DNA from 3 places in the Shewanella sp. ISTPL2 genome. Region 1 is predicted to be linked to each of the others. Evidence: predicted binding sites of a transcription regulator. Region 1 holds the regulator's gene; each other region holds the start of a gene.
What was found. Region 1 encodes sigma-54, which starts transcription at its own class of promoters, with help from an activator protein. Its sites were predicted from a motif close to GTTGGCACGNNNNTNGNNT; they were not measured.

Region 1 (8,154 bases):
TATTGGGATCCATGATATTGCGAATTGTGGTGCTTGGCGCGCAAGTCAGCAGATCTGCCAGCCTAACACCGCCAAGGACTTTGTCCTGTTTGTCGACCACATATAAGGTATCTGTGGTGTCGGGTAGGTTGCCCCTTTGCCGAAGATAGCGCAGCACCACATCGATATTCACATCGGGTCTTAGGGTGACAGTATCTGTGTTCATCAAGCTGCCGGCGGTCTCATCTGGATAAGATAGGGCTTGTTCTACCCTCAGGCGATTTTGCTCCGTCATCGACTGCAACACTTGTTTGTAAACGGCGTCGGGAAGACTTCGCAGAATATAGGCGAGATCGTCGGTGTCCATGCTTGCTGTCGCTTTCGCGACTCGCTCAGGGCTCATGCTGCGGATCAGTGGGTCTTTGAGTTCTTCACTCAACTCATCGAGTATGTCGCCTATTTGTTCCTGATCGATGAGCTGCCACAATACTTGTCTGGCACTTGGCGGTGATGATTCTAAGATCAGCGCGATATCTGAGGCGGCCATTTTTTGCAGCATATTACGCACATGCACGAACATGCCGCTGCTAAGCGCTTGGTTTAACTGGTCAAGACTATGTCCGGTGTGATCGTTTTCTGCATTATCTACGGGCATTTGTCCTCCATTGTGCGGCAAATTGGTTTGAGATCTTAGTGTTGGGCTAGGATTTAGCGGTGACTAAGCGTCAGTCGATGACACAGATTAAGGCGGCTAAGGTAAGGTTAAGGCCAGCGCAATGACCGCTAGTGTAATCGCCTGTGGCTTGTATCGTCGAGCGACAAATGTTTTGCCATGTCTGAATGGCAAGTTTTTTAAACTAGACATGAAGTGAAACTAACGATGAAGTGCTTAGTGTGAAGTGAAACTAACAGGCTTCGTCAAACTTAGCGTCGATTAAGGCACAAATGGCATCGAGAGCCGGCTCTGCATCTGGGCCTTCGGCGATAAGCCTGATGGTTTTACCCATGCCAGTTTCAAGCATCAGCAAGCCAAGCACACTGGCGGCCGATGCTTGTTTATCGCCTTGGATTAAGGTGATGGTCGCATCAAACTCGGAAGCCAGTACCACCAACTTAGTGGCGGCACGGGCATGTAAACCGAGCTTATTACAGATGGTTATCTGACGTTCAAGCTTTGGCATTATTGAGCTCTCGATGACGGGCATAAACTTTATGTTTACCGTTACTAAAGCGTTTGGCCAATTGCTCTGCGACGTAAACGGATCTGTGCTGTCCACCTGTGCAGCCAATGGCCACAGTTAAATAACTGCGATTGTTACGCTCGAGGTGCGGCAGCCAAGTCTCCAGTAAGTTTTCGATTTGCCAGATGAACTTATTAACCAGTGGTTGACGATTTAAGAACTCAGCTACGGGTTCATCTAAGCCAGTCAATGGCCGCAGCGCCAACTCCCAGTGGGGATTGGGCAGGAAGCGCACATCGAACATAAAGTCGGCTTCGGTGGGCATTCCGTGCTTAAAGCCAAAGGACTCGAAGTTGATCACGAGTTCTTTATCGACACTACCAAGGAGAATTTGTCTGACTTGGTCGCTTAAATCATAGATATTCAAATTCGACGTATCTATGTAGTGATCGACCAGTTTTGACATAGGCTCGAGCAGTTTTCCCTCCAGCTTTATCGCTTCTTGCAAAGAGACTCGGCTCTTCGACAAAGGATGCAAACGGCGGGTTTCGCTGTAACGCTTAAGCAGAATTTTATCGCTGGAGTTAAGGAAGAAGCTCGTTAACTCAGTATCTGGAGGTAGGCTAGCGAGTTGTTTTACTAAGACCTTATCCTGCTCAGGCATGTTACGCACGTCGACACTGATGGCGACGAGATCGTTACTGCCTTTGAGTTGCTCAAGCAAACTGCCAATCAATGGCAAAGGAAGGTTATCGACACAATAATAGCCGAGATCTTCGAGTACCCTAAGGGCGACAGATTTGCCTGAGCCTGAGCGGCCCGACACTATGACCAGTTTCATCCAGTGATTACCTGATAGAGTTCCGTTTCATCATGCGTCTTGCGTAATTGCTTTAATATTTGCTTGTCGCTCAGCTTTTCGGCCATGCAAGACAAGGTACTTAAGTGCTGCTGACATTGGTCTGCAGGCACCAGTAGTGCAAATAAAATATCAACAGGTTGCTTATCGATAGCATCAAATGCTATCGGCTCTTCACACTTAATGAGTATGGCAATGGGCTGATCTATATCGGCTAGTCGACCATGTGGAATGGCGATGCCGTTACCTATACCTGTGCTCCCCATCTTTTCGCGCGCCACTAGGCTTTCGAATATCTCTTGAGATGAGAGGGTCGGGTACTGGGCAGCGACTAAGTCGCTGATGAGTTCCAGTACCTTTTTCTTGCTGCCCGGAGTGGCGCAGGTAGTGCACTCCGGCCGCAGTATGGTACAAAGTTCCATTATTAGTGTTTTGTTAACTTCTCTTTGTGTTTAATAACCTGACGGTCAAGCTTGTCAATCAGGGCGTCTATAGCAGCATACATGTCAGCATGCTCTGAAGTAGCAAAAACTTCACCACCTATGAGGTTTATTCTCGCTTCGGCAATCTGTTGCATTTTCTCAACATTGAGCACAACGTGCACATTATTGATCTGTTCGAAATGGCGTTCAAGTTTTGAAAACTTTTCTTCTACATATGCACGTAACGATTCGGTAATTTCGACATGGTGTCCACTTAGGTTTATTTGCATAGAAACGTCCTCCGATATCCACTGTAGGTTATAAACTTTTACGCTGATTAGAAGGTGGAATAAGCATAGCCTCTCGGTACTTCGCAATGGTTCTGCGGGCTACGTTGATCCCTTGTTCTGCCAGAAGTTGTGCCATCTTACTATCGCTTAATGGTTTTTTCTGGTTTTCCGCTGCCACCAGTTTCTTTATAAAGGCTCTGATTGCTGTGGATGAGCACTCACCACCATCGTCAGTACCGACGTGGCTAGAGAAGAAGTATTTTAGTTCAAAAAGTCCCTTAGGGGTATGCATGTATTTTTGAGTTGTGACCCGTGAGATGGTGGACTCATGCATTTCTACCGCTTCGGCAATATCGTTAAGCACCATAGGCTTCATGGCTTCTTCACCATACTCAAAGAAACCTTGCTGATATTGCACTATGCAATTAGCAACTTTAAGCAAAGTATCGTTACGGCTTTCTAAGCTCTTAATAAACCATTTAGCCTCTTGCAGATGGCCGCGAATAAATTGGCTATCGGCTTGGTTTTTAGTGCTGCGCGCCATTGAAGCATAATGTTGATTTACATTGATTTTGGGCATGCAGTCAGGATTTAGCTCAACCACCCAGCGGCCATTTTTCTTCGACACAGACACATCTGGGATAACGTATTCGTCATTATTGGGCGTGATCAACAAACCTGGGCGAGGATTGAGGGTTTGGATGAGTGCTATACCATCCCTTAATTCATCTTCTTTTAATTTAGTCTTACGCATCAATAACCTAAAGTCTCGGGCGGCGATCAGATCTAAATGATCTTTGATCAGCATACGGGCGTTTTCTAGGTTGGGAGTATCAGCGGCGAAATGCGACAGTTGGATCAGCAGGCATTCACTTAAATCGCGGGCGGCAACGCCTATGGGATCAAAATGCTGAATACGCTTGAGTACGGCTTCGACTTCGTCAAGCTCAACTTCAGGATTGCCCATGGCTTCGAGAATTTCTTCAGTGCTTTGGGTGAGATAGCCCTGATCGTCGATGGCATCAATAATGGCGGTGGCAATGGCTAAATCGGTTTCAGAAAACGGCGTGAGGTTTTTTTGCCATTCTAAGTGTTCGTACAAACCTTCACTGGTCTCGCCTTGGAAGGGCATATCGTCTTCACGACTGCCGCCGGGGCCTGAGTTTGGGGAGGCGGTAAACACTTCATCCCATGTGGTGTCCATGGGGAGCTCATCGGGCATGGATTCTTTGGTTAGCGACTCTGCCGTATCTATGGTGGAGCTGTCTTTTTCTGGTGGCAGAGTGCTAGATTCACTGAAATCCGTATCGGATAGCGTTTGGTTTACAGGGGTTTTAGTGGCGTCGAATTGATCCTCTTCCAGCTCGAGAAGGGGATTAGAATCTAATGCTTGCTGGATCTCTTGCTGCAGTTCTAATGACGACAGTTGCAACAGACGTATAGCCTGTTGTAGTTGTGGCGTCATGGTTAACTGTTGACCCAGTTTGAGCTGGAGTGACGCTTTCATGTTACCGCTGATCCCTACGTTATTATTGTTGGATGAGGTCGCTTATTATTATCTTGAGTGAAGCCCAATGGCGGTATAAATTGCCTCCATTGGCTTCGCTCGATTAACTATAGCCTGAATTGTTCACCTAAGTACACAGCCCTAACTTGCTGATTGTCTAAGATCTCTGCTGGAGTTCCTTCGGCAATCAGGTTTCCGTGACTCACAATATAAGCATGTTCACATACATCTAATGTCTCGCGGACATTATGGTCTGTGATCAGTACGCCAAGGCCGCGACTTTTGAGTTGTTCGATAATCTTCTTGATGTCGATAACCGAAATAGGATCGACGCCGGCAAACGGTTCATCGAGCAAAATGAACTTAGGATTAGCGGCTAAAGCCCGCGCAATTTCGACGCGACGACGTTCGCCACCCGACAATGACATGCCTTGGCTGTCACGGATGTGGGTGATATGAAACTCTTCGAGCAGATGTTCTAGTTCTTCTTCTCGTTCTTCGTTTTTAAGTTCTTTACGAGTTTGCAGTACGGCCATGATGTTGTCATGAACAGTTAGCTTACGAAAGATACTGGCTTCTTGCGGTAAGTAACCTATGCCTTTGCGGGCACGCAGATGCATAGGATCTGCGGTTAAATCATCATCGTCGATAAAGATATGTCCCTTATCGCTCTTCACTAGCCCGACAACCATGTAAAAGGTCGTGGTTTTACCTGCACCGTTTGGACCGAGTAGGCCAACGACTTGACCGGTTTTTACCGTCAGACTGACGTCTTTAACCACTTGGCGACTCTTGTAACTTTTCGCCAGATTTTGTGCTCTTAAGGTGATTTGGGTCATTTAGAGTCCTGCTTTTTTACAGGTTTATCCGCCGGAGCGTCTGATTTAGCATCATCTTGATAGTTTTCAGGCTGAATAATAGTGATTACGCGATCGTCACCACTGCCAGTACTCTCGGCCATCAATTTCTGTTGAATCATGTTATAGCGGATTAAATTGCCTGTAACTTGGCTACCTGCTTGATCTAATGACGCCATACCTTTCAGAGTTAAGGTGCGGCTTGCCATATCGTAACGAATTTCTTTCGCGCTAGCCGATGCAGGACGGCCATCGTCTAATATCTGGCTATACGTAGCAGGGTTGCCTGTGGCGACTAAAGTTTTGCTATTTTCACCTTCAGCGGAAAATGCACGCAGTTCATTTGCTTGGATTTTTATTGAGCCTTGGGTAACTTCCACCGGACCAAAGAAGATAATCTGGTTGTTTTTGATATCCGCAGTTTGGCTCACAGCTTTAATTTTGACTTCTTGCTTTAAGTCGCCCACTTTCGCGAAAGCACTCATGCTCATAATTAGCATTAGGCTGGCAAGTAATACGTTATTTTGCTTCATATGTTCCTACTACCTGACTGGTCAATTGCACTTCTTGCGCGTTGAGGTCGGCATAAAGGCCTTGGCCTTGAATATTAAAATCTTTCCCTGTGACGTAAATGGTACGGTCAGAGGTCATTATCATAGTGTTGAGATCGAGTTCCAGATAACTGGTGGACAAGGTCTGAATCGGTTCTTCTGGGCTAATGGCATCGATAATAACATTATTTTCTAATACAACCTTGCCAGTTTCCTTGTTTAGCTTGCCCTGATCTGCCCTGAGCTGCCATTGTGCTTTACCTTGGTCTGGATAAACAAGATAAACAGGTTGAGTAAAGAAAGTTTGATTCGTTGAATCATAATGTTCCATGTGTTTCGCCGTCACACGGCTATTCACTAGTCCTTGCTCATTGAACTCAACACTGCGCAGATCTTCAACGATGAAATCTGGGGTATTTTGATCTTTTACTCTGTTATCGGAATCACCGCTGTGTTTGTTCTGGACCTGCCAGTAAAGCGCTAGTGCGGTTCCAAAAAAAGCGATAATCGCGAGTGTCACACGACTCATATACTCATTCCATGGGCCGAAGTGAATTTATTTTGACTTAGGAGTAACAGATCTGTGAGTTCACGCAGTGCACCGTGGCCACCATTGAGCGTAGTCACAAAATGGGCGTGTTGGCGTACATAGGGGTGGCCGTCAGCAACACTGACCGCTAAACCGACGACATTCATCACGGGGAGATCGACAATATCATCACCGATATAAGCCACTTCTTCTGGGGTGACACCATAAAGTGCGAGCAATGCTTCATAGGGCTCGAACTTATTGTCTACGCCTTGGTAAATATGGGTAACACCAAGGGCTGTCATACGGTTTTCAACGATTTTGGATTGACGTCCTGTGATCACGGCGAGGTTGAAACCGCTGGTGAGGAGTGATCGCACGCCATAGCCGTCGCGGGTATGGAAGGCTTTGAGCTCTTCGCCGCTATTACTCAAGTAAATACGGCCGTCGGAAAACACCCCATCGACATCACAGATTAACAGTTTAATCTTTTGCGCCCGTTGCCACACATCATCACTGATTGGGCCGTAAAATCCTTGCTGTGGCATTAAATGACTCCTGCTTTTACCATATCGAGCATGTTAAGAGCGCCAATAGGATGGCGATCTTTATCGATAACAATTAATCCGTTGATATTTTTTGAGTCCATCACTTGCAGTGCTTGGGCGGCCAACACATTATCTGTGATCGTGACGCAGTTACGGGTCATCACATCGGCAATGGGCGTCGTGCGTAAATTCACTTCGGCATCGATAACGCGGCGTAAATCACCATCGGTGAAGATACCAACCAGCTTGCGCTGATCATCGATAATCGCCGTCATGCCTAGGCCTTTCTTGGAGATTTCGTACAGGGCTTCTGTGATGCAAATATCGTGGTTGACGAGCGGTAAGTCATCACCACAGTGCATCACATCGCAGACTTTTAACAGCAACTTACGTCCTAAAGCTCCGCCAGGATGGGACATAGCAAAATCATCACGGGTAAAGCCTTTTGCTTGCAGCAGCGCAATGGCGATGGCATCGCCCATCACTAAGGTCGCTGTGGTACTTGAGGTGGGTGCTAGTCCAAGTGGGCAAGCCTCTTCTGGGACTTCAATACATAAATGCACTTTAGATAATCGCGCCATATTCGATTCGGGTTTACCTGTTACCGCGATAACGGGCACGCCCATACGTTGGATGACCGGCATTAAGGTGAGGATTTCGCTCGACTCACCGGAATTTGAAATCGCTAAAATCACATCGTTATCGGCCAATACACCCAGATCGCCGTGGCTGGCTTCACCCGGATGCACAAAAAATGCGGGCGTTCCTGTGCTGGCGAGGGTGGCTGAAATCTTATTGCCGATATGGCCCGATTTGCCCATTCCCATGACAATCACTTTGCCTGTGCAGTTGAGGATCAACTCGCAAGCTTCTGCAAATTCAGCCGAATCAACATATTGATAAAGATTGTCTAGGGCTGACTTTTCAATGTCGATAACTTTACAACCCCATTGGCGCAGTTGTGATTTGTCTACCATGTCTATCTCTCTTTTTGCATTGTCTTTGTCGCCCCATTGATGGGATTGGAATAGCACAATTTGGTACGCGATAAAGATGATATGTAATAGGCTTTCTGCCAAGTATTAGTTTGTTTTCAGACAATTTAGCTTATGTCTTACTGTGGTTTATTACCGAAAACAGCAAAACAATTGCGGCAGGCTAGAGCGATTGATCCGACTCGTCAAGTTCAGCTGCGTTAGCTATTCACGCACAATAACGTGTTTAGCGGCAGAAGGTCTTGAGCAATATCATCGTCTTTGTCGTTTATTTCAATGGATTTATCCCATATCGCAGCGGGTATTACCCTATGGGATGCCTCTATTGCGCAATTGCGTATCGACTCTCCCCGATAAAAGTGGGCGAAGAGTGAGCTAAGTGCGAACGAATTAGCCAATACTGCCAATTCTGCAACCAGGTTGAAAACATTAAGTA
Region 2 (8,154 bases), 2.6 Mb from region 1:
CCAGTCCCGCTATTTCAGACCGCCGAACATCAAGGTAAATTAAGCGAGCTAGAAACCCTTTGTCGCCGTATTTCACTCGAGCAATTTAAGTTGCGTCAGTTTCAAGGCAAGCTGTTTATCAATATCTCGCCCAAGGCATTATTAGATCCTGCCCACCCCAAGGGCATGACCTTACAACTGCTGCAACAACTTGGCATAGCGCCATCACAGGTTGTGATTGAACTTTCAGAGCAATATCCCGCCGATGATATCGATTTACTCAAATCCTGCTTGAATCACTATCGTAGCCAAGGTTTTTTAACAGCGATCGATGACTTAGGTGCAGGTTATTCGGGTCTGAGACTCTGGTCAGAATTGTCACCCGACTATGTCAAAATCGACCGTCACTTTATCCATCAGATTGATTCGACTCCCGTCAAACAGGAATTTGTCCGCTCGATTGTGGAGTTATGCCAAAGTTTAACCTGCAAAGTGATAGCCGAAGGAATTGAAACGCAAGAGGAATTAGCCGTACTCAAACAACTGGGTATCGTCTATTGCCAAGGCTACTTACTCGGCCGTCCAGAAGTACTACCCTGCCGCGCGATGAAAGCGACCTTAGTGCCGAGCAATACTCAAATTCAACCTAGATACAGCGAATCGGCCGAGAGCCTGTGCACGAGTGCCATAACCGTAGTGCCCACGCTTAAACTCAAATTCTTAAGTGACACCTTTATCTCGCAACCTGCATTACAGGCGGTTGTAGTGGTCGATAACCAGTTGCCACTCGGTATTATCAGCCGCGCGACCTTACTTGAACTCTTCAGCACACCCTATGGTCGCGCCTTACATGAAAATCATGCTGTGAGTGAAGTAATGGACCCGCAAGTCATCCAGATTGAGGCCAACGAACCGTTATCCACCGTAAGTCAATTACTGACCTCAGAGAGTGCTAATACGGTAGCGCAACAGTTCATTATCCTTCGCCGTGGTAAACTACTCGGCATAGGCCATACCAAGGATTTGCTACAAAGGATCACAGAGCACAGAATTAAGATGGCGCGCCATGCGAATCCTCTTACAGATTTGCCGGGTAATGTGCCCATTCAAGAGGAATTAAAACGCCTTAAGATCCAAAAGAAACATTTTTATCTAGCCTATTTTGATCTGTGTAACTTTAAGCCCTATAACGATATTTATGGATTTTGCCGTGGCGATGAAGTGATTTGTGAAGTGGCGAATCTGTTACTGAAGTATAAAAGCGACAATTGCTTTGTTGGCCATGTCGGCGGCGATGACTTTGTAATTATCAGCACCTGTGAGCATATGATCAGCCGTTGCCAGCGAATTCTAGCGGATTTTGAAACCCATAAGCATTTGTTTTATAGCGCCGAGCACTGGCTGGCCCAAGAAATGCTCGCCGACGATAGAAAAGGTGAAGCCTGTTACCATCAATTGATCAGTCTGTGTGTAGGCATTTTACCACCCGCACTCACCTTTAACGCCCATGAACATAGTCTATCGACCTTAAGCGCTAGGGCAAAAAAACAGGCAAAATCCGCAAATAACGGATTTTACCTGTTAGAAAATCATCTGATTATCGACACTCAGGCACTAACGGCATAGCTAAACAGCTTTAATACTCAGCAATTAGCGACCGATATGGGTCATTAAAGTTGTGGTGCAATCGTCTTCTTTAACCACTCGGTTAACATTTTGGTTTCGTAAATAAAAGGTTTATCATTTAAAGATTGGATCCCACCCATAAACCCCATATCCGACAGTTTTTCATCGCCCGCGATAATCACTTTATCGTTTTCCATGACTTGATAAGAAAAAGTCATACGCGGCGGATAAATGTCTTTGATAATGCGTAAATCATTGGCGGTCGCACCAAATGTTGGACGCATATCACCCGCCAGATCAACATCGGTAATGGTCATTTCAAGCTTTTGATTTGGCTTTAAAATCTTTGCAGCTTCTTTATTGATGTTTTCAGTTAAGGTTTCAAATAAGCGCTTCTCATAACGGGATTGGAGCTCCCCTGATGATTTTATATCGCGATAATCTTTAGGACTTTGCCAAACAATTTTAACCACACCATCTTCGGTGACGGGATCCACAGGCGCTTCATCGGCCGCCCAAGCCGCACTGCAACTTAATACACCTGCGAGTAAAAGGGACTGAATTTTCATGTTTGCCTCCAAGGCCTAGATAACTTTCTGAGAACCACAGTACAAAATCTAACCTGAACTAGAGCTTAACGCAAAACTGATATAAGTACAGCAAATGTGTCGTAAGCTTTTGTATAATTAAGTAAATATTATTTAACCATCACAACCGATACGTATCTTTTTGTATCGAAATTGCACCAAGTAAGTGCATAGTTATCAATTTGTGAACATTTCACGCGCATAACGACAAAAAAAGCGTTATCCTTCCGCTATTGTTTACATTGCCCACTTAATAAAAAATGAAATTCCCTGTTGTACCTGTGTTCATTCTTATCCTGTTTACCTGCGTCGTAAGTGCGATTTGGTTTATCTCCCCGAGTGACAAAAATACTGGCCCTAAAACTTGGTCAGCCTTTATCTACAACCATGGCTATGATTCAGGAAAATATAAAAAAACCGATAACTTTGACAGCTATAATACTTGCCGCGATTTTGCACGCGAACAATCTGCCTTCTACGACAATGTGCCTTGGGAATGTGGATCTATGTGCCAGTTCGATACTCGTAAGCAAGGATTTCAATGCGAAGAAATGAAGAATGAGCACTAACTAACCATTCAGCATAGGTTCAATATTTATACAATAAACTCCGCTCCTCACAGTACAACTCGTTTTCTTTACCGTCTAAGGATGCACGATTTAGAACTAACGTGTTAAACGTAATTTTTAACTTGGAGCTTACCTATGAACCTAAAAACGGCTTATCTATTCAACCCATATTCACGAAAACTCGCTTTATTGGCACTGCTGACAATCGGAACTAGCGTAAGTATTTCAAGCCAAGCTGCGCCATTGACCATCAGCCAGCAACAGGCAGTTAACACTCATTTGAGCAAATTGGCTCAGATGCAAAATGCGGCTGAACATCAAATGACAGAGCAGCTTAAGCAAGATTTTAGTCAACAATTAACCGCGCAAGAACATGAGTTTATGAGCGACATCTGCCCTAAATACGGCATGACCTTCGATGTCACTACCAACGCTTGCTTACGCTCATAAGGTATTGCCAAGACTAAAATGGAAAACGGGCACTCAGCTCAGGGTATTGCCGCTTTAAATCCTTGGGCTTAGTGCTAAATTTTTTCCCCGCGGGCGTCGCCTTGCCCGATGGCATAAAGGGCAGCTCCTCACCAGTTCTATCTTCGTATAATTGCCCTGCGATAAGGTCGTATTCATCTACAAAAGGGTAAGCATAGGCATCTCGCTCTGGCCAAGCGACTAAACGTGCTAGGGTGTCAGGTTGATTAACCACACCTTCGAAAATTTCTTTACCAAGTGAAATCAAAAAACACCTAAACTCGGCAAAAGCATATTCAGAATCACAGCCCGTAATAATGTAAGCCGCCCCCCAAACAGACCACAAATAACTACGGCGCATCTGCTGACCAAAGATTTTATCGAAAGCTTTTAACTCTTCATTACTCAATTCGGCAAGTTTCTGCTTCAGTGCTTGAGTCAAAGACTCCTGTGATTGCGCCGTTTCCGTTCGCGTGACTAACCCCCAAAACTCAACTTCTGTCATAAACGTCACCTATTAGAGCCTCTAGCAAAAAGGCATATTCTACACGATATCACGGTTATACTGGACTCGGATTAGGGCATTTCCTACACTTGCTCATCTTCTTTGCTACTGGTGTGCACTTCAATCTATGCCTAAACGTCTTATACTACTGATCACGTTATATTGCCTCTTCAGCATTGCTGCACTTTGGCGTACTGTGATGACTCAATCCCTTGATGTATTCACCCTAGGTGTCCTCCCCGTGCTCGTTGGCATACTCATACGGGCGCCGTGGTCTAGCTTAGTGTTGAAGATTTATATTGGCATGCAAACCTTAGGATTCTCGGCACTGGGGATTACAGCAATTATTGCCTATCGCATTACCCCTGAGGATGTAAAAGTAGTTGTTTCTGGCCACAACATTCCTATGTTGCCACTCACAGTGAGCATTATTGTTATTTTACTCGTGCAGTATTGGATCGCATTTTCTAAGGTCACGAGACACTATTTGACCCGCCAAACTCAGTAATGGACTTTGTTGCTAAGCTGTTATCAATAGCGTAGCTTAGCGACCCAGTAAAATACTTACGATTCTTAACTTGAAGTAGACTATGAGCCATTTATCGCCCAGCGAACTTTCCATTCTTTTGGTAGAACCTTCAGAGACACAGCGTCGAATTATTATTCAACGCTTACAACAAGAAGGCATTCTCAGCATTCAAACCGCAGAAAACATAGAAGCGGCTAAAGATATTATTGCTCGCCATAAACCTGACCTTATTGCGAGCGCCATGCATTTCGATGATGGCACTGCCATCGATCTCTTGGGCTACTTAAGGGCCAACGCTGACTGCAAAGATATCCAATTTATGCTGGTCTCGAGTGAGTGCCGCCGTGAGCAACTTGAAATATTCCGCCAATCGGGTGTAGTAGCGATTCTACCTAAACCCTTCAGTGCCGACCATTTAGGTACAGCATTGAATGCCACGATTGATTTACTCAGCCACGATGAACTCGACCTGAGTAATTTCGATGTACAAGATGTGCGCGTATTAGTGGTCGATGATAGCCGTATGGCAAGAAACGTCATTAAACGTACGATTGGTAACTTAGGGATGAAGCTAATTACCGAGGCCGAGGATGGCGCGCAAGCCATAGCGTTAATGAAACACAATATGTTCGACTTAGTGATCACGGATTACAATATGCCGAGTGTAGATGGGCTAGCTTTGACACAATTTATCCGCAATGAAAGCCAACAATCGCACATTCCCATCTTGATGGTGTCTTCCGAAGCCAACGATACCCACCTCAGCAATGTGTCCCAAGCGGGTGTAAATGCCTTATGTGACAAACCCTTTGAACCCAAACTTGTTAAAAAATTACTCTATCAACTGTTAGAAGAATAAAACCAGAATAAAACTTAAGTCACGAACTGAGTAAATATTCTGCGCTTTACTGAACATCCTGCTGCACGCTAGACGCAAAAGGCTTTCCAAGTGCTAAACCTTATGGCATGTTAGGCACGCTTATTTCAAATAAATCTACGGAAAGAAGAGACAATAAAAATGAACAAAACTGAACTAATCGCCAAAATTGCAGAAAATGCCGATCTAACGAAAGTAGAAGCAGCACGCGCATTGAAGTCTTTTGAAGCAGCTATTACCGAATCAATGAAAAATGGTGACAAAATCTCCATCGTAGGTTTCGGTTCTTTTGAAACAGCGACTCGTGCCGCTCGCACTGGCCGTAACCCACAAACGGGTAAAGAAATTCAAATTGCTGAAGCGACAGTGCCTAAGTTTAAAGCGGGTAAAACCCTACGTGACAGCGTAAACTAAGTTATAAAATTCAATACAACGCCTCCATTGTGAGGCGTTTTTTTTTGCCCAATCCCAGTGAAGCACTGAATATTTTTTGCACAACAAAAGTGCGCCTCTGCCCCACAAACTGGCAAATAAAAACATTTCATTAACATTGCGAGTTCTAATACCTTGTTTTACATGGCATTGTAATAGTGGCATGTGATTAGCAAATCCTTCCTTAGAAAAAACCAAGATGCACTAATGAACACAGCTGACTTTGAGTGTGCCAATGGTGAATCGATAAATAAGTCAATCGAGGGGATGAGCATGAAGAAATCACTGTACAGCGTTTTGGCCTTATCGACGGGAATGTTACTGGCAGGCAACGCCTTTGCAGCCGTATCAGGTAACATTGGCGGTACCTCTAATTACCTATGGCGCGGTGCGACCCAAACTAAAGATGCAGTCGCAATCCAAGGTGGCCTTGACTACAGCCACGATTCTGGATTTTATGCGGGAACTTGGGCATCGAATGTGGATTTTGGTGATGATACTAGCTACGAGCTTGATCTATATGCGGGTTATGGCGGCAGTATTACCGAAGACATCAGCTACGACTTTGGCTATCTCTACTACGCCTATCCAGACGCACCAGGCAGTATTGATTTTGGTGAGCTCCATGCTGCTGTCACGTGGAAATGGCTCGAACTGGCTTACTCCCAAGTCATCAATGCCGGTGACGATCTGGCCGCCGATCCTTTAGATAATAAAGATCTCAGTTATCTTGCCGCGACGGTATCCGTTCCTCTCACTGAAAAGCTGAGTTTATCAGTGCACTATGGTTACTCAAACGGTGATGTCGTCCAATCTTGGTTTGGCGAAGATAATTATGCCGACTATAACGTGACTCTCAGCGCAGATACCAGCATAGGCACAGTGTCATTTATGGTCTCAGATACCGATCTCACCGATGATGATGCCAAACTAGTACTCGGATATTCCTACAGTTTTGATCTATAAGCTCTAAACATAAAAACGCCACCTTAAAAAGTGGCGTCATTTTATCACTATCACCAATTAGGCAATAATTGACCGGTTTGTTTTACGGGCCGCAACCATTTTCTCGATATACTCAACAATGGGCTCAGTCACTGAAATCCCTGTTGTTTGCTCAATCCCTTCAATGCCAGGCGCCGAATTAACCTCAAGGATCAGTGGACCACGGTTAGAACGTAAAATATCTACTCCCGCGACAACCAATCCCATCGCCTTCACAGCGGCAATAGCCATTTTACGCTCAACAGAGGTGATTTTTACCACCTCACCACAACCACCTAAATGCAGATTAGAGCGGAAATCGCCCTCGGGACCTTGACGTTTCATCGAAGCAACAACCTTGTCACCGACAACAAAACAACGAATATCACTACCATTGGATTCTTTAATGTATTCCTGTACTAAGATATTCGCTTTGAGCCCCAAGAATGCTTCAATCACGCTCTCAGCAGCCGTTTTAGTTTCAGCGAGTACGACACCAATCCCTTGAGTGCCTTCGAGTAATTTAATGACTAACGGAGCGCCGCCCACCATATTGATGAGATCTGGGATATCATTTGGCTTATTGGCAAAACCCGTCACAGGCATGCCAATCCCTTTGCGGGAAAGTAGTTGCAGTGCCCGCAATTTGTCCCGCGAACGCGCAATGGAGATTGAATCATTCGCGGCATATACGCCCATCATTTCAAACTGACGTACAACGGCACAACCATAAAAAGTCACGCTAGCATGAATACGCGGAATGATGGCATCAAACCCAACTAATTCAGTACCTTCATAATGAATGCTAGGTTTAATAGAATTAATATTCATGTAGCAATTCAGCGTATTGATCACGACCGCTTCATGTCCACGACTTTGGCAAGCCGCGACTAAGCGTTGTGTTGAATACAACTGGGGGAATTGGGATAAAATACCTATTTTCATTGCTGAGTGACCAACTTAAGCATGAGTGAATAAACCGTTCTGCGGCACCAAAAGCACAGCGACAGAAAAGGGGCTGATATTTGTCTATTGCTCAGTGTAAAGCAAGAAAATATTCCTCACCAGACGAAATCATTATGCTAATGAAATACTTCAAGACCTATCACATTCGGAACTCGTTTAAATTAACAGCGGCAAAATATACTTAGCCTCAAACTCCGTTGCATCTAAGGGGCGAGAAAACAAATAACCTTGTAATACAGTACAATGGCGAGAAGTACAAAACTCAGCCTGCTCAATTGTTTCAACGCCCTCAGCTACTGATATGACATTAAACCCATGGGCGAAGTTAAGTAATGCAGCGAGCAAACGAGTGTCTTTATCATCCTTATCATAGGAAGCGACAAAGCTTTTATCGATTTTCAGCACGCTAATGGGAAACAATTTGATATGTTCTAAGGACGAAAAACCCGTCCCAAAATCATCAAGGGCAAAACGCACCCCTAACTCGGCGATTCTATCGAGCATTTTGGCATGTTCATGGGGATCTTCAATAAGGCAATTCTCAGTAATTTCAAGCTCTAATGCTACAGCAGGAAGTCCTGTCTTAGTCAGCGTATTCGCTATTTTATCAAACAGGTTCTCATTTCCAATTT
Region 3 (8,154 bases), 2.8 Mb from region 1:
CCGCGAATCCGTTGCCCAGCGAAGGAAATAAATCCATTATCCAGCTCGCCAGGATACCGACGTGATGACTCAAGCAAGGCCATCATGCCAATTTGCTCCATATCCTCGAGTGATAACATCACGCCGCAGTGACTGCGCATCTGCGAGACTATACGTTTGATTAATGGCAAGTATTGTCGAATAATCTGTTGTTCAGATTGACGCTCTTCGACTGGATAATCACAGGTTTGTTGATATGCGAGTTGGCCCGCTGCTGTCATGATAAGGCCTCTTACTGGATCACCATGCGAGTAAAGAGTACTTCATCAATATCTGATGGTAATTGGTTATCTGACAGCACTTTAACCATCAATATCAACGCTTCTGATTGTAAACTGTCAAGCTGATCTAAGTGGTTCAACTGCTCAAATGTTTTACGTGAGAACATCTTCATCATAGCGTTTCGTATAAGTGGATCTGACTCCAGCAACACCGCTTTCATATTGGGATTACGGCTTTTTAATGACATTTCAAGCAGCATGTAATGGGGATACTTATCCCCGGGAATCGATATCACAAACTTTTCTAACGGGTAAAACTTTGCAACTGGTATAGGTTCGACTTCCGGTTCCGATGCAAAAAGCTCTGCTAGCTTCCAATCTCCACTACTTGTTCCAATCCAGAATGCACCTGCGGTCGAACTAATGAGCACAAGTAACGCTACGATAATCTTTACTAAACGAGATTTTAAAATTGCCATTAAACGACTCCGGCACTTAAGCCAATAAATCTAATTGGGATTTCTCTCTCGCCATCACATCGACTACATTATCCGTTGTAGTCTCAGCCGCTATCGAAGAGGAGAATAATGCAGTTTCCTGTTGATGCTGTTGCGATTCACCTTGACCAATATCGACATCAATTTGACCGCCATGATCCATTGCTAAATCCACTCTCAAACGATCCAAACCATTGAGTAATGCATCTCGAATTGCCGGATTTACTGCATGCATTTGCACCTGTAAACGATCGCCCTCTAAACGGATATTGAGCTCAATCTTGCCCAGCTCTGGCGGATCTAACCTTAATTCGGCTTTCTTAATATGTTGATCGACTTGGAAACGAAGATGCTCTCTTAAGGGAGTAAGGATCTCCTGAGAGTGCTGCGCTAAAGAAGCCATGGGAGTGATAGATACCGGGCCCCATTGAGTAGCACTTGCAGCCTGCGTACCCGCAACCTGCTGAGATCCTATCGCATTAATATCTTTAACTTCATGCCCCCTAAGTTCTGCCAACACACGCTGAAACACTGACGAGTCAGATTTCAAATGCTCAAAATCCCCAGAGAAAGTTGCCAGCGTTGAATCCTGCGTAAATACGCCGCTCATTTTCAAGGATTCGCCACTCATGCCCACTGGCTGAGTACTGCTTCCTGCAAGAGCCATAGATGAGGTCATACCTGAACTAAATAGCGTTCCTCTTTGATCTGTGGCTGAGAGCCCAATTAAAGACGCAGGAGTTCGACCTATCGGATCAGTTTTAATAGCTTCCGCGGGAAAAATCACAGGAACAAACGGCGCTACAGCAGTCGGTGAAACGAGACTAGCCTGAAGCGTGGCGGCTAAGCCATCTTGAATAATAGGCGCTGAGTTAATCTCAGTATTTAACAGTGGCTGAGACAATACTGGTACAACAGGAACAAAAGATACTGAGTCAGATAAATTGCTATTAACATATTGATTTAAAAAAGTATCAGCATCTCTTTCTAAAGCATGTTCGGCATTCTGAGTCCACTGAGTCCCCTCTAACGGGAGAGGCGCTGCAGACAATCCGACTGGCAACCCCAACAAGGTAAATGACTCTGATTTATCTTGATCAACTGCACTTGCCACTTTAGTCGTCAAGCTGGTATTTGTGCCAACAGGACGAGTTGAAAGAAGATCAGAGATCATCCAAAGCTCCACTTACTTGTGTTAATTGATAGGCTGCTAAACCTGGTTGTTGCGCCTTAAAGCGGCCCATTTCAGCGGCTAATTCATCACGAGCCAAGATCAACTCTTGCAGCACTTGGGAATGAACCCGCTTTAATTCTGCACGTGCCAATTTCTGCTCAATATCATGAGTCTCACCTGCCTGTTGCAGGGCTTTGATCAAAGCGATGTTCACTTTTCGGACGCTTTCCCAATCCTGAGCATCTGCATATTGGCGTAAAGCATTCGCAAAACGCGCCCACTGCTTAATTGAGATTTGTCCATCCTTCTCTGACATTGGTAATCACCTGAGTCACTGGAACTAGCGCTTCAGCACTGTTTTCGACACTGGCGCTGACAAGCTGACGGCTACAAAAGTCATAGAGACGATGTAAGCTCACGGCAACCTCACCACCATTTTCAAGGTCAAGCATAGAGTCCAAGCCATGCACGATATTAAGGCACTTATGGATACTCATTCCTTTCGCCTCAAACCTTTGGTATTCCATATGGCCAGCGGTCCGCTCTAGTTCTTCCAATAAACCATCAAGTAACATACGCACCATGTCATGGGTTGTTGCTGCCGCTACTTGTGCATCTAAAGCGGTTTGCTTGTAGGCATTAAATGGATCGTACTCATTTAACATTTTTTACTGCTTCCTATGAAAACAACTGACTTGCGGAATTAAACTGATTAATGGTGGATTCCATTGCCGTAAACTGGGTTAAATAAATCTGATACTTTTGATTCATTTGATAATCATGGCGCGCCATACTGTCATTCACACTTTTAATCTGCTTATTTAGCGCTTCCTGCTTTTGATCGATATAGCCATTGAACTGTGTAAAAGGTTTTAGGGTCTTTTCTATGCTTTTGATATAACTGTCAGGACCAGTAAACATGGCTTGTACTTTTTCTGGATCACTTTTAAAGCTATCGGTCAGCTTAGCATCATCAATTTTTAGTTTTCCGTCTCGTCCAATCTCAATCCCGATATCAGACAAACGCATGCCATTAGCAGCCGTTGCAAATACAGAATCACGTAATTTAGACTGGAGAAGGCGAATAGAGGTATCCCCCTTCAACACACCAATTTGCGCTTCACTCACTGCAGTGCTTTTGTCTTCCTTATCTTTATCGGAAGAGCCAGAGTCAGAGGTTTTAACGCCCATAGAACGAGTTAATTGATTAATTTGCGTCATTAAAGAATTAAATGAATCGACAAAATCCTTAACCGCTTTCTTATTCGCTTCAAAATCGTCAGTGACTTTAATCATGCTGCTTTCACCAGCCGCATGCACCTTGACTAATTCGAGGCTGACACCATCAACAACATTTTCTAGATAGTTACTACTGCTGGTAATACTGATACCGTTTAATGTGAGTTCCGCATCTTGTGCTGCACGACGTTCTGTCATGCCCCAATCGGCACCGTTAAACTCTACCTTCACTTGATTCGCGACACCCGATTCCTTTGAAGACAGCATAAATTCGATTTGGTTACCTGTGCGCACTAATGACGCTTGTACACCAGGATTACCCACTTGTTTATTGATCACATCGCGTAACTGAGACACAGAAATAGCCGCACCGCCATTAACCGTTGCCAAATCAATGTCCATGCGCTTAGTCGGATCACTACCGACTTGAATACTGATAATGCCCGACGTTGGCAACAATTCACTTTCAGAGGAATAGGCTTTAGTCAGTTGATGCGCTTGCGCAAGTTTATGCACGCTCAAATCATAGTTGCCCTTTGGAGCATCAGATTTAACTGTCGCGGTCGCATTCTCGCCCGTAACCGTAGCAATTTTGCCTTTAGCTGCATCGCCACCCATTTCACTCAGCTTAGTGGCCATCTTCTTCATATTATTTTCGAGCAATGTATAAGCATCTAACTGTGTTTTGCTGGCAGTTAGCTTACCTTTGTAAAGCGTATCTTTACCTGCGCGGTCTGCGCCAATCAGTTGCTGAGCAAATTGTGCTGCATTCATACCTGAAATCATGACTACCTCCACTCGTTCTAGAGCAAAACGCATGCCAAAAACAAGTTACTGTTTTTAAAGAAAATTAAATAATTAACTGGCCCAAACACAGCTAAATACTTCCGCATGAACACTTAAACAGGAAAACCATCTTCCACTTTGTGTTATCGAAAATTACCCACTAAAACATGAACCTTATAGGTTTCAATCTCGGGTTTAGCGACTACCGACCAATACATAAACCGTGGCTAAAATAAAAATGCCAGTCAGCGCAACTAACTGGCATTTTAGCCGTGACCAATGACATCACTTGCCCAATAGCATTAACGCAATAGACCCATGACTAAACCCGTGTTCTGGTTAGCTGAAGACAGTACCGTTGTACCCGCCTGAACTAATAATTGATTACGTGTCATATTGGCAGATTCAACCGCGAAATCGGCATCCATAATACGGCCGGCAGCGGCTTTAGTATTTTCAGTTACGCTGGCAAGGTTAGCCGCAGTATGGCCAAGACGGTTAATGTTGGCACCTAAGGTTGAACGTTCTGTCCCCACTTTAGCCAAGAAGGTATCAACAGCCCCGATAGCCGTATTGGCGGCTGCAGAAGTCAACAAATCACCAGTAACTGTCTTATCAATAGCACCTAAGGTAACTGACATTTGCTCTGCTCCATCCGAGCCAATCTGAAAGGTCACACCTTTGACGAGTACACCATCAGTAGCATCTTTAAATAAGTTATTACCCGCATAGGTTGTATTTTCTACAATCCGGGTAATTTCTGCATTTAATTGCTTAAATTCATCATCCAACGCTTTTAAATCTGCTGTAGAGTTAACGCCGTTTGATGCTTGAGTCGCCAATTCTTTCTGGCGGTTAGCAATAGTCGTTAATTCTTCTAACGCACCATCTGCGGTTTGCAGCATAGAGGTCGCATCAGAAATATTGCGTGAAGCCGTTTCCATGCCCTTTACGTTAGCGCTCATGCGGTTAGCAATTTGCAAACCCGCTGCATCATCAGATGCGCTATTGATACGTAAACCCGTCGACAGACGCTCCATAGCATTAGTTAATAGATTATTACTTTTATTAACAGCACCTTGTGCAACAATTGACGCGTAATTAGTGTGAACACCTAACATATCAGCTCTCCTAGAAAAAACAGTTATCTTGGCTATGCCTGAATCCCGGTATAGCTCCATAACTAAGTAAGGCGACAGCAACAGCGCAAAACTAAAACTTATTTAAAAATAGATGGGAGCACCTCTATAAAAACAGACTTAAATGGCATCCACAAAACGCCATAAAAAATGCCAGCAAGCTAAGCTTACTGGCACTTAAAACTAACTCAACTCGGCGTAATTAACGCAGTAGCCCCATCACTAAACCTGTATTTTGGTTAGCAGAAGACAGTACCGTTGTACCCGCTTGAACTAATAATTGATTGCGGGTCATATTGGCAGATTCAACCGCGAAATCGGCATCCATAATACGTCCAGCGGCAGCTTTGGTATTTTCAGTCACACTGGCAAGGTTAGCTGCAGTATGTCCAAGACGGTTAATGTTGGCGCCTAGTGTAGAACGTTCTGTACCGACTGCTGCGATAAAAGTATCAACAAGGGCAATTGCCGCATTCGCGCCAGTAGTTAAATCACCAGCAGCCAGCGCAGCATCATCTATGGCTGTTGTTGTAACAACCAATTTTTCACCCGTTCCGGCACCAATTTGGAAGGTAACACCAGCCTCCAACTTGGTGAATAAGTTATTACCGGCATAAGTTGTATTATCGAGAATACGGGTAATTTCGGTGTTTAATTGAGTAAACTCATCATTCAGAGCCGTTAAATCATCAGCAGAGTTCACACCGTTTGCCGCTTGAGTGGCGAGTTCTTTCTGGCGATTAGCAATGGTCGTTAATTCTTCTAACGCACCATCAGCGGTTTGTAGCATAGAGGTCGCATCAGAAATATTACGTGAAGCGGTTTCCATACCTTTAACGTTAGCGCTCATGCGGTTAGCAATTTGCAAACCAGCAGCATCATCAGATGCGCTATTGATACGTAAACCTGTCGATAAACGCTCCATTGCATTAGTCAATAGGTTATTGCTTTTGTTAACAGCACCTTGAGCAACAATTGAAGCGTAATTAGTGTGAACACCTAACATATGTAGTTCTCCATTAAATAACGAGCATTTGGGTTAGACCTGAGTTCAGGCATAACTAACTAAAGCGACTACACAAGCCCACAACTAAAATCGATATTTAAAAAATAGAGTGTATAGCACTGTAAAAACTAGACTGAAATGGCATGCACACCATAAAAAAATGCCAGCAAGCTAAGCTTACTGGCATTAAAACTAACACTGACTAATTGAATAACATTAGCGCAGTAACCCCATCACTAAACCCGTATTTTGGTTAGCTGAAGACAGTACCGTTGTACCTGCTTGAACTAATAATTGATTGCGGGTCATATTGGCAGATTCAACCGCAAAGTCGGCATCCATAATACGGCCTGCAGCGGCTTTAGTGTTTTCGGTAACGCTCGCTAAGTTAGCGGCAGTATGGCCAAGACGGTTAATGTTGGCACCTAAGGTAGAACGCTCAGTACCCACAGCGGCTAAGAAGGTATCCACAAGGGCAATCGCAGCATTGGCGGTACCACCTGTTAAAGTACCTGCGACAGTTTTAGGAATTGCGCCTAATTTAACATCCATTGTTTCCGTTGTTCCGGCGCCAATTTGAAATTTCACGCCCGTACCAGAGGTCAATACACCAGTATCGAATAATTTATTACCAGCATAAGTGGTATTTTCTACAATACGCGTTATTTCGGCGTTCAATTGCGTGAACTCATCATTTAATGCCGTTAAATCAGCCGCAGAGTTAACGCCGTTAGAGGCTTGAGTAGCCAATTCTTTCTGGCGATTAGCAATGGTCGTTAATTCTTCTAACGCACCATCAGCGGTTTGCAGCATAGAGGTCGCATCAGAAATATTGCGTGAAGCCGTTTCCATACCTTTTACGTTAGCGCTCATGCGGTTAGCAATTTGCAGACCAGCAGCATCATCAGATGCACTATTAATACGTAAACCAGTCGATAAACGCTCCATAGCATTAGTTAAAAGGTTATTGCTTTTATTTACAGCACCCTGCGCAACGATTGAAGCGTAATTAGTATGAACACCTAACATAGTAGTTCTCCAGAAAATAACGATTGTTTTGGTTAGGCCTGAATCCAGGCATAACTCATTAAGGCGACATGAAAAGCTCATCACTGAAGCCAAATAGCTTATTTTCAAAAATTAAATAATCACACTTAGGGTTCGCTTCAAAAATTAGAGCAGCAGAGCGCTAACCTGTTCGCGGTTCGTATTTCCCTGCGCCATCAAAGATGTTACTTGATAGGCAAAAGGATAGGGTTGCATAAATTTATGCAAATGCTGGAGTTCAAATTTGGGCTGACTAGATGCGGTCAATTGCTTAACCTTCACCAGTAGTAAACGGTGGGATGCTTTAATATCATCAATTTGCACTGTGACTTTTTTATCTACCTTTGACACTTTAGCCAATGTCATTTTTAACTTTTCAGTATCCGTAAAATTCCATTCACGGGGATCCTGCCAACTAAATTTCTCTTCTAATGGTATATTCCTCGGCTCACCCGCTGGCAATCTTTGCCCTTCGCCCACCATTAAAATCCCCCCATTGAGCTTCATCCAAGTCTCATGCTGTGCAGTAAACACTGTGTCATTGGTCGATAAGCGGTCAATACTTATCCCTATCGAAGCTAAAACAGGCTCTATGATATCTTGTAGCTCTAAGCGATTTTTATTGGCAGGCAAAAGCAAATGCAATGTTTGCTTCTCAGTAAAAAGCGTAATCCGCTCATCGCGGTTCTTAGGTGATGTGAGATCGACTCGTCGGAACCTAAAAAAATGTAATGCCGCAGGCTGGGATGCTGAAATCAAATTCAAGTGATGATCGAGTAAACGCTTTCCTTGGTAATAAGGCCTAATCTCGATTAATTGTCTTCGACACTCCTCCGCTTTATGTAATGCATCTTCAACAACTGTGTTTTTACTGAACAAGCAGGTTTGTAGCTGTTTGTTCAGTTGACCTAGGATACTCTTGGCAGAAATCAAGCTCTGTAACACCACTTGCGATGCACTAATATTATGTTGCTCTTGAGTCACCTTAGCCCAACGTCCATAGGCT

Region 2: the regulator sigma-54 is predicted to act here: its motif matches at 5,730-5,748, upstream of HUB64_RS01995 (TorF family putative porin).
Region 3: the regulator sigma-54 is predicted to act here: its motif matches at 3,977-3,995, upstream of fliD (flagellar filament capping protein FliD).

The regions. Positions count from the first base shown of each region.
Region 1 is NZ_JAAPAV010000001.1:3,080,517-3,088,670, forward strand. Features, by position in the region: gene mgtE (magnesium transporter) at 1-634, opposite strand, end outside; gene HUB64_RS13405 (HPr family phosphocarrier protein) at 885-1,160, opposite strand; gene rapZ (RNase adapter RapZ) at 1,147-2,001, opposite strand; gene ptsN (PTS IIA-like nitrogen regulatory protein PtsN) at 1,998-2,441, opposite strand; gene hpf (ribosome hibernation promoting factor) at 2,444-2,731, opposite strand; gene HUB64_RS13425 (RNA polymerase factor sigma-54) at 2,760-4,238, opposite strand; gene lptB (LPS export ABC transporter ATP-binding protein) at 4,346-5,077, opposite strand; gene lptA (lipopolysaccharide transport periplasmic protein LptA) at 5,074-5,628, opposite strand; gene lptC (LPS export ABC transporter periplasmic protein LptC) at 5,615-6,175, opposite strand; gene kdsC (3-deoxy-manno-octulosonate-8-phosphatase KdsC) at 6,172-6,723, opposite strand; gene HUB64_RS13450 (KpsF/GutQ family sugar-phosphate isomerase) at 6,723-7,700, opposite strand.
Region 2 is NZ_JAAPAV010000001.1:445,725-453,878, reverse strand. Features, by position in the region: gene HUB64_RS02035 (GGDEF domain-containing protein) at 1-1,605, shown strand, start outside; gene HUB64_RS02030 (DUF3016 domain-containing protein) at 1,650-2,174, opposite strand; gene HUB64_RS02025 (hypothetical protein) at 2,453-2,761, shown strand; gene HUB64_RS02020 (hypothetical protein) at 2,897-3,211, shown strand; gene HUB64_RS02015 (DUF4240 domain-containing protein) at 3,225-3,734, opposite strand; gene HUB64_RS02010 (hypothetical protein) at 3,862-4,242, shown strand; gene HUB64_RS02005 (response regulator) at 4,325-5,122, shown strand; gene HUB64_RS02000 (HU family DNA-binding protein) at 5,282-5,554, shown strand; gene HUB64_RS01995 (TorF family putative porin) at 5,846-6,538, shown strand; gene rimK (30S ribosomal protein S6--L-glutamate ligase) at 6,596-7,501, opposite strand; gene HUB64_RS01985 (bifunctional diguanylate cyclase/phosphodiesterase) at 7,679-8,154, opposite strand, start outside.
Region 3 is NZ_JAAPAV010000001.1:276,015-284,168, reverse strand. Features, by position in the region: gene HUB64_RS01315 (RNA polymerase sigma factor FliA) at 1-260, opposite strand, end outside; gene fliL (flagellar basal body-associated protein FliL) at 272-739, opposite strand; gene HUB64_RS01305 (flagellar hook-length control protein FliK) at 756-1,931, opposite strand; gene HUB64_RS01300 (hypothetical protein) at 1,921-2,247, opposite strand; gene fliS (flagellar export chaperone FliS) at 2,216-2,596, opposite strand; gene fliD (flagellar filament capping protein FliD) at 2,610-3,956, opposite strand; gene HUB64_RS01285 (flagellin) at 4,259-5,077, opposite strand; gene HUB64_RS01280 (flagellin) at 5,298-6,101, opposite strand; gene HUB64_RS01275 (flagellin) at 6,318-7,130, opposite strand; gene HUB64_RS01270 (hypothetical protein) at 7,275-8,154, opposite strand, start outside.